3 regions of the Blautia sp. DFI.6.71 genome follow, and region 3 is predicted to be linked to each of the others. Evidence: riboswitches for the same ligand, from Rfam matches in the RefSeq annotation. Region 3 holds a riboswitch; each other region holds the start of a gene.
The links. A riboswitch is a leader RNA that binds a small molecule or an ion and turns the genes downstream of it on or off. The one in region 3 is predicted to bind cyclic di-GMP.

Region 1 (3,288 bases), on a different contig from region 3:
GTTTTTTCTCATTTTATGATGAGTTTATTACAAACACCTGCTGACATACTGGATGAAGCGGTACTGTATCTGCGTGTTTATTTTGTGGGATTTCCCTTTCTGTTTATGTACAATATCCTTTCAACGATGTTCAATTCCATCGGTGAATCGAAGATTCCGCTGGGCCTTTTGATATTTTCTTCTGTTTTGAATATTGTTATGGATCTTTGGATGGTGGCAGGTTTAGGGCTGGGTGTGTTCGGTGCCGCCCTTGCAACTCTCATTGCGCAGGGGATTTCCGCAGTGTTTTCGCTTTTGATTTTCTTTAACCGGATGCGTCGATATAAAAGCCGCTTTAACTGGTTTGACAGGCAGGAGTTACATTCCATGCTTCGTATTGCAGTACCATCGGTTCTTCAGCAATCCACAGTGTCAATTGGTATGATGATCGTACAGGCGGTTGTAAATCCCTTCGGTACACAGGCGCTGGCAGGTTATGCGGCAACCATGAGAGTAGAGAATGTTTTTTCACTGATATTTGTATCCATTGGAAATGCGGTTTCGCCCTATGTTTCCCAGAATCTTGGAGCAAAGAAAATTGAACGTATTAAAAAAGGATATCACGCTGCACTGGTGTTAGATCTGTGTTTCGCAGTCCTTGCTTTCATAGTCATTGAAACACTGCACACCCCAATTTCTTCCTTATTCCTTGGAAAAGATGGAACCGCTCTGGCATATCAGGTGTCCGGGGATTATATGAAATGGCTGGGATATTTCTTTATTTTTATGGGTATTAAGATGGCAACAGATGGAGTTCTTCGTGGACTTGGAATTATGCGGCCGTTTCTCATTGCCAATATGGTAAACCTTGCCATTCGGCTGTCAGTTGCCTTGATTTTTGCACCGCGTTATGGAATTGCATTTGTCTGGCTTGCTGTACCGGCCGGATGGCTTGCGAATTTTCTGATCTCCTATGGGGCACTTAGAAAATCATGGCCGGTTGATGAAGGAGTTTCATTCCGGTAAATTTCTCTTAAGTTTTGATGGGAAGCTGGATTTGTATGTTAAGAGGTATATTTTCGTTACTGTTCACTGGCAATATCCCGCGAAGCGTGTTGCTGTGAACAGTAACATATTTTCTTATAGACATGATATAGTATGAGTGCTATAATAAAAATAATTTTTTATGGCATTTATTGGCAAACCGGTTGAAAAGCCGGGGCGCAAAGCCAGAAGGAGCTAAAGTCAGATTGAAATCTGGCCATGCCAGCCGGTTGCATCATGCCTCAGTAATAAAAAAGGTAAATGTTAAATGGGCATTATGGAAAAAGTTCCTGTAAAATTTTTTACAAGGAACTTTTTTTTGTCTTCAAGCGGATATTCGCAACCTCCGCAGGGGACTTACCTGATTCGGTTAAATTTGAGGGAAAATAGAGAAGAACAGCAGGAATGGAGAAAAGATGAAAGGAAAAAGAGTGATTGCAGGCATTCTGCTTGTGGGAATTTTAGCAACTGCCCTGGCAGGGTGCAAAAATGCAGATGTTACTAAAAAAGAAAGAGAAAAGCCCGTTATCACCCTGGGCAGTGACAGTTATCCGCCATACAATTATCTGAATGAAGATGGAATCCCCACAGGAATTGATGTGGAATTGGCTACAGAAGCTTTCAGAAGGATGGGGTATCAGGTGGATGTTGTCCAGATCAACTGGGAGAAGAAAAAAGAACTGGTAGAAAGCGGAGAGATCGACTGTATTATGGGCTGTTTTTCCATGGAAGGACGCCTTGACGATTACCGCTGGGCAGGACCCTACATAGCAAGCCGCCAGGTAGTTGCTGTAAATGAGAGCAGTGATATCTATAAACTAAGTGATCTGGAGGGAAAGAACCTTGCCGTCCAGTCCACAACCAAACCGGAAAGTATCTTTCTGAACCGGACAGATGAGAGAATTCCCAAACTGGGAAATCTGATCAGTCTTGGGCACAGGGAACTGATCTATACCTTTCTGGGAAAAGGATATGTAGATGCAGTTGCTGCACATGAGGAATCCATTGTCCAGTACATGAAGGATTATGATGCAAGCTTCCGTATCCTGGAAGATCCGCTGATGGTGGTCGGGATAGGTGTTGCTTTTGCAAAAGAGGATGACAGAGGAATCTGTGAGCAGATGGATCAGACGCTGGAAGAAATGCGTCAGGATGGCACATCCCTGAAAATCATTAAAAAATATCTGGATGATCCCCAGAAGTATCTGGAGGTGGATGATCTTGGATATTAGGAGAAGAATAAAAGTAAAGCGATTCTGGATATTCGGCATTCTGCTTGGAATCTGTGTGACTGCAGCTTCCCTGTATTACTTTTTTCGGGCAGAGAAAAAGGAAGCAGAGAACAGGATGGTGGAAACTGTAAACTATGTCAAAGTGCAGTGTTCCACCTACACCCATTATAATGAAGCTTCGGAATCTAAAAGTCTCCTCCGCGCCATTGAAAGTGCCAGACAGATGAGTACGAATATCGATATGGAAACAGAAAACGGCGGCCGGCTAAGCCAGGAGTTTCTGAAAGAAAATCTGCAGACCCTCTGGGTGGATGGTATCCTTGTGCTGGATGCAGAGGGAAAGACAGTCTGCAAATACAGCATGGATGAGGCTCTGACCAATGAGATCACAGATTATCTGCAAAAAGATATTATCATGGATTTTACCGGATATGAAGAAAGATCTTATTCGGAACGGATTGACCGAGAAGACGGATCACGTATCGACATTGCAGCCTGTGCCAGAAAAGATGCACCAGGTATGGTTGCAATTTATTATTATACGTCTTCGGAATTTGTCAGAAATTATACCCTGACAGTACAGAACCTTTTAAATGGCTATAGCACTCAGAAGGATGGAACGATTATTGTTGCAGACAAGGGAACCATTGTTGCCAGCAACGATGAAAGCCTGCTGGGACAGGATACTGCCGGCAACCAGGTTGTCCAGGCAATGAAAGAGCATACAGACAGTCAGCATATTTTTCATTTAAAAAATGAAGGAACCGGAGGTTACGGAATCATGCTGAAGCAGAGGGATTATTATATTTATGCCTATCTTCCGGATACGGAAGTATTCCGTAACCTGCCGTTAAGTGTAACAGCTGTCGTTTTTCTTTATTTACTCATATTCGGTATATTCTGCTTCTGGGGTTACAGAGCGGATCTGGCACACCGGAAACAGGAACAGGAAAAAGATGAAAAATATAAAGCAGAACTTCTGAGAACAGCAAAAAAAGCAGAAGCAGCCAATGAGGCAAAAACTGAGTTTCTG
Region 2 (3,288 bases), on a different contig from region 3:
TCCGATCATTATGTGCTTCCAGTCTTTGATCCTTGATATGGCAGGTAATGTGGGTACCCAGTCTCTGGCTGTGACGATTCGTGTGCTGATGGATGAATCTCTGACAGGTAAGCAGAAACTGGAACTTGTGTGGAAGGAAATGAGAATTGGTCTGTGTAATGGCGGACTTCTTGGAATTCTGTCTTTTGCGCTGATTGGATTGTATATTTATCTGTTTAAAGGAAAAACACTTTTGTTTTCCTATGCAGTATCCGGATGTATCGGTGTGGCACTGTTGCTGGCTATGTTGATCTCCAGTGCAGTAGGCACCTGTATTCCATTGTTTTTTAAGAAGATCAATATTGACCCGGCAGTAGCATCAGGTCCGCTGATCACAACAGTGAATGACCTTGTTGCAGTAATTACCTATTATGGCCTGAGCTGGCTGTTCTTATTAAAAATGCTGAATCTTGCAGGCTGAATTTCAGATAATAAAAACAGGTCCTGTATCTTTGATTATAAGATATTGGATCTGTTTTTGTATGGAGTTATTATAGTTGGTCGTTATCCCGTAAAATACGGACCTGTCTTAATATTTCAGAGGATTAATTATGACAAATGTAATGTATGTCGTTTGCAATCTGGAATAAATTTTGTGAAATAAGGAAAATAGCAGTTGACATTATTCAGGGGATATGCAAATAATATATTGCAATTAGTGTTTAACTGACCTGACAATTGAAAGAGGCAAGTTGTTATTTGGATTTACAAAGCATATAAATGTTACTGAGAACGGAATAAACAGTAACAAATAAACATCGGTGCAGGAAATATTAATGGTAAACAGTAATAAGAGATTGAAAATATAATATATATAATGTATCTGTGAATCAACCAGTGTGCCGACAAGTTGATTCTTCGAGAAATCAACTTGTTGGCACACCAGGTAACTGTATAATTCCACAGATACAGTATCGGCAAAACAGTCGAAAGGCTGCGGCGCAAAGCTAAAGGGCCTGTAAAATGGCAGCCAGTTGCATTTATACAGAGAGTAATGTCTTGTTGTATTGTAGCGGGCATTATTCTCTTTTATTTTAAAGAAAGGTTGAGAATATCATGTCAGAGCATAGGTGTATGCTTAACAAAATGAATAAGATTGAAATATATGTCGCAAATGAAGATACGGATATTAATCCTTCAGTTCAGGAAGCTATTAAATATGTACTGAAACAGAATGATCCTGTGGGAACAATCGCCGGTTATTATGATGAGAAGCTGACAATCTGGAGTGTAAGTAACTATTTTCTGCAACTTTTGGGGTGGGATGACCTTGATGAATTTATGAAAGCATCAGACGGATCTATGCTCAGTGTGGTCTGTAATGAGCAAAAGCATATATTTTCACCGGCAGGACTTCATGATTTACAGGGTTCTCACACCTTGTATCTGACAGACAGTAAAGGTTTATCAATACCGGTAAGGATTGTGAAGGCAGATGCCAGGGATAATAAAGGACGGCCAATCTGGGTATTATCTGTCAGATCTGATCACTTTGCCCGGAATCAGGAAGCAAGGGAAGCTGTTTTTCACCGGGCTTTTACAGATATGAATCTGTGTGAATATTATGTGGATCTTCAGGAAAATACATTTGAATCTATGAAAGTAAGGGGCTCGCTTCAGGAAATTTCCAACAAAAGCCGGACATGGGATGAACTGATACAGATGTTTCTTAATAATTATGTCTGTCCTGAGAGTAAAGAGGCGGTTGCGCAGATTTACAACCGGGAATATATTATGAAGGAACTCAGAAAAATTACCGGGGAACTCAGTCAGGAATACAAAGCAGTGCTTGACGGAGAGCTGCGTATTATCCGGAATGTAGTGATGGAGGGAGATACAGATGAGAACGGAGAGGTCAGACACGCCATGATTTTTCTTCGTGATGTGACGGATTCGAAAAATGCGGAAAAAGAACGCAGAGCGATGTTAAAGCAGAACATCGCCATGGACCAGCTTATTCAGGGAGTAACCAGGATTGTAGAGCGTTTTGCAGTTTGTGATCTGGACAGCGGGATATACGAATATTATGAGATGAACAATGAGTCTTATTATAATCCTACAGGTGATTACAGGGAACTTCTTCAGCGTATGTCCGGAGAGTATGTGGTACTTACGGAAAAGATAAATATACAGATGGATGATCTGCTTTCACCGGAACATCTGAGAAAGGTTATTATATCTGAGGATGATCTGTATACCTTTGAATATTGTACTCTTGACAGATCTTCTTATAAAGTAATGTCAGTGATACCTGTGGAATGGAAAGGTAGTATACTGTCCAAAGTAATGTTGATCGCTCAGGATATCGGGCAGAAGCATGAACTTGAGAAGCTGGCAAATACGGATGCACTGACAGGACTTTATAATGAACGTTATCTTTCTGAAAGATTAAAAAGAAATGGAAAGTTACGCAAAAAATTTGCCATGTTCTATCTGGATCTGGACAGGTTTAAGCCTGTTAATGACACTTATGGACATGACATGGGAGACAGATTGCTGAAGGCGGTTTCCCGGAGATTGTGCAAATGTATCAGGAAGACAGACTATGCTTTCCGTATCGGTGGAGATGAATTTTCCCTGATCATTGAGGAGGGCAATATTAATGATGAATTCTGTGAGATGATGGTCAGAAGAATAAAAAGTGTCATTGACCGGCCTTTTAACATAGAGGGTCGTCTGCTGAGCGTGGATACAAGCTGTGGCTATGCCATTTATCCGGAACACAGCCAGAAGATCGATGAAATCCGCATTATGGCAGATCACAGAATGTATGAAGATAAAACTCAAAATAGAAAAAAGGGTTAATGGCGGATAAAAACAGAAAGAGGGATAAAATCTTTATGGATTTAAAACAATTACAGTATTTCGTAGTATGTGCGCAGACTGGTTCATTCAGTGATGCTGCGAAAAATCTGTATTCTACACAGCCCAGTGTCAGCAAGGTGATCAAGGGACTGGAAGATACGCTGGGAATGCAGCTTTTTGAACGGCTGCCAAGAGGAATCAGACTGACAGTACAGGGGCATAAGATGTATGAATATGCGTCGAAAATTATAAATGAAGTAAATGTTCTGGAAAATATGGCTTCCAGCGGAATGACAAAATGGATAAGGATATCTCTAAATCCCAGCTCCTGGTTTGCCAATCAATTTGTAGACTTTTATAATGAAACCTATGAAAAAAAATATCATTTCCAGGTAACAACAGCAGGTGTACAAAGCGTAATGGAAAGAGTCCGGGATTATATGG
Region 3 (3,288 bases):
ATATTCTCTTTATTTTCATCAAAAGAATCCTTTGCCGTAATTGCTGCCATATTGAGAGTCAATAGCGTATCCGACAAAGCAAATCCATTTGTTTCTGCAAAGTATGGATTCTGGTTTGCATGAAAAATCAGGTCTATTTTTCCATCCTGCAATGCCTGAAGCAGTTCACTTCTTGTATCATATCCATTTAATTCAAATTCCAGAGTCTGACCTTGCAGACAATTTTCTGCAAGATCCACATAATCTGTGATAACACCTGTCAGTTTACCTGTTGATGGATCTACACTGCTGATACCTCCATCCTGATTCAGATACCCAATCCTGAGTGCACCATGCCGTCCAACCCACTCCCTTTCTTCTTTTGAAAGAAACGAGCTGCTCTGTGCAGAAAGATAACGCCTGTAGAGATCATCTGTGTAAAATGGGTTGTCATCCTTGATTCTGCGCATAGCACTATCCAGTGCTTCTTTGATATCCGGACGTTCTGGATTTATAGCGAAATAGATTTCTGTCTCTCCAATACTTGTAAGCGGTGAAATATCCGATTCTTCCCAACGGGATTCTTCTACCGAAACGAAGCAGTCAATTTCATGTTTCGACAGTTTGTCCATAATTTCTGTGGTTGTAGAAACATTGATATGCTTCGTATGCAGACCATATTTTGATTCCCATTCATTAAGCACATCCTCCACTATATTATCTTTAGACACACCAATATTTTTTCCCTCAAAAGAATCCAAATTTCCTGCTGTAAGATCCATATTGGATGCATCCGTATAGATGTAATATTTCTCTTCCCCCATAGACATATCGGAAAAAAGCATATTTTCAGCACGTTCGTCTGTATAGGAAATGCCACCAAGAATATCAATCTCTCCATTTTCCAACTGTGTAAAGCAGTTTTTCCAATCACTTGTTATGTATTTATATGTCCATCCTGCATAACCTGCAATATCTTGAAGATACTCATAACCATAGCCGCTTCTTTCTCCCTTTTCATTGACTACATTATAAGTTTCCTCAAAAGATCCTACCCGGATAACATTGTCAGAGTTTTCTTTGGCAGATGCAGGAACGGATAAAACAATAAAACATATAATTGTGCAAAATATAATGCAACAAAATTTGAAATTCATTATATTTTGTACTAATTTGCACTTCTTCATCTTTTCTCCCATCCTCTAGGCTACAGTTGCTTGCTTCCAGATTTTAATTTTACATTCATTAATTATCAATAACCTCCCCGCTATTTTTCACAATATTTTTCCAAACAGCTTCTGTATTACTTATTCAAGTGCTCTATCATAAAAAAGCACTGCCAAACAGACAGTGCACCTCATTTCATGCAACTGGCTGCCATTTTACAGGCCCTGTAGCTTTGCGTCCCAGACTTTCATCTGGTTTGCCGATTTCCATATTATAGCTTTAATACTTATGCAAAAAAACTCGTTTTATTATACTATAGCACTCTACTGTACACAAGAAAAACATTACCGTTTTAACGCCAAAAAATAAAAAAAGAACAGCCGATACATATACTCGAACTGTTCTTCTACTTCCGAAGACCACGCAGCATTGACATTACTGTTTCCTGCTCATTTGTACTCAGATCGTTCCATATCCCTAGAACTTTCACCCGCTAAAAACAATATTTCCTATCGTCTGCCTTCACCCGCTAACAACAATGTAACCACATAGTAAATAATTCCAAATACAGCTATACTTCCCATCATAATGCCAATCATCTGATTTATACTCACCACATTTCCATGAAATACCGGATTGCAATCAAGCGTGTCTCTTATCGCTTCAACCATTTCATCCGGATAATTTTTTCTCTCCATCTCTCTGAAAACTCCGTGAAGCATATGATTCTTAATCAATGAAGTGGCATATGTACTCGGAAGATAAGACAGTGCCTTCTGAAGACCTGGTCCAAAATTTGAAATCGGCATATAAGCACCACATATAAAACCATATCCTGCGCTGACAATTGTACCTACAGCCGAAAGCTGTCCCTGTGTTGTCAACGGAAAGCTAATGATACTTGAAAGCGTACTTCCAAATAGGACGAGCAATATCATATCAAATAAAACCCATAATATGTCTGCTGTATTCATATACCATCCCATTTTAAGTAAATATCCCAGGCATAATACAAACGCAAGTCCATTGACCATCAATGAATTAGCTACTGTTGACAGAAAATATCCCAAATAAATTTTTTCCTTGCTGACCGGTGCAACATTAAAATCCTTCCTTGTTCCATTTGCCTTGTCCTGCACCATAGTCAGATTCACACAAAATGTTACAGTGATACAGCTCACTGCCATAAGTGATGCTGTCAGTTGTGCTGCCACGGTTCCATTAATAAGCTTATCCGAAATTGTAATCATATCCGGAATTGCTGCTGTAAAAGAATCTTTGAAAACCTTTGCAAGAAATGTAGCATACAGAACAATCAGAATAACTGGTGTGATCATTGATGTAAACAACATACCTTTATCTTTAAAAAACAGTTTCCTGTTCCTGTCCATTAATGCCAATACTGTTCTCATCAGCGTTCACCTCCAAGCTTCTTTCCTGTGACTGCAAGAAATACATCATCCATACCGCCTTTTACTACTTCATAATCCGTAAATAGATCCTGATGCTCTACAATAAGCTCAGTAGCTTCTTTCGTATTTTTTACTTTTATCTGATATCCGTCACGTATTTTTTTATATTCTCTGTTCAATATCTTTATTTCATCCTCAGAAACACCATAAACAGACACTATATCCTGTACATAATCATTTTTAAGTTCAAACGGTGTACCTTCTGCTGCAACACTTCCTTTGTCAAGAATCACAACATAACCAGCATTGGTAGCCTCTTCCATATAATGTGTAGTCAAAAATACTGTCATATTTTCTGTTTTCTGAAGCTTCTCGATAACATTCCAGATTAACTGCCTTGTCTGCGGATCAAGCCCTGTAGTAGGCTCGTCAAGAATCAAAATCTCCGGTCTGTGCAATAATGCACGGGCAATATCAATTCTTCTTCTCTGACCTCCCGACAGCTTACCTACAGGTCTGTTTAAAAACTCGTCAAAATCCAGAATCTCGACCAGCTCCTGTAATCTCTTATCAAAGGCATTTCCTGTAATGCCGTATAGAGCAGCTCTGCTCTTTAGGTTTTCTTTCACCGTAAGCGGTTTATCAAGTACGCTATCCTGAAACACAACACCAAGCATTCTTTTTGTCTGTGCGCCGGCTTTGTCAGTTTCTATTCCGTTTACCTGAACCG

Region 1: it holds a riboswitch for cyclic di-GMP, as region 3 does, so the genes downstream of both, LJE12_RS05815 (substrate-binding periplasmic protein) here and LJE12_RS18040 (transporter substrate-binding domain-containing protein) in region 3, are expected to answer to the same signal.
Region 2: it holds a riboswitch for cyclic di-GMP, as region 3 does, so the genes downstream of both, LJE12_RS06370 (sensor domain-containing diguanylate cyclase) here and LJE12_RS18040 (transporter substrate-binding domain-containing protein) in region 3, are expected to answer to the same signal.

The regions. Positions count from the first base shown of each region.
Region 1 covers NZ_JAJDMJ010000008.1:81,278-84,565, forward strand. Annotated here, with positions in the region: gene LJE12_RS05810 (MATE family efflux transporter) at 1-1,005, shown strand, start outside; cyclic di-GMP riboswitch class I at 1,168-1,261, shown strand; gene LJE12_RS05815 (substrate-binding periplasmic protein) at 1,440-2,255, shown strand; gene LJE12_RS05820 (ATP-binding response regulator) at 2,239-3,288, shown strand, end outside.
Region 2 covers NZ_JAJDMJ010000010.1:11,703-14,990, forward strand. Annotated here, with positions in the region: gene mgtE (magnesium transporter) at 1-460, shown strand, start outside; cyclic di-GMP riboswitch class I at 946-1,021, shown strand; gene LJE12_RS06370 (sensor domain-containing diguanylate cyclase) at 1,114-2,844, shown strand; gene LJE12_RS06375 (LysR family transcriptional regulator) at 2,880-3,288, shown strand, end outside.
Region 3 covers NZ_JAJDMJ010000071.1:3,358-6,645, reverse strand. Annotated here, with positions in the region: gene LJE12_RS18040 (transporter substrate-binding domain-containing protein) at 1-1,166, opposite strand, end outside; cyclic di-GMP riboswitch class I at 1,342-1,417, opposite strand; gene LJE12_RS18035 (ABC transporter permease) at 1,656-2,558, opposite strand; gene LJE12_RS18030 (ABC transporter ATP-binding protein) at 2,558-3,288, opposite strand, start outside.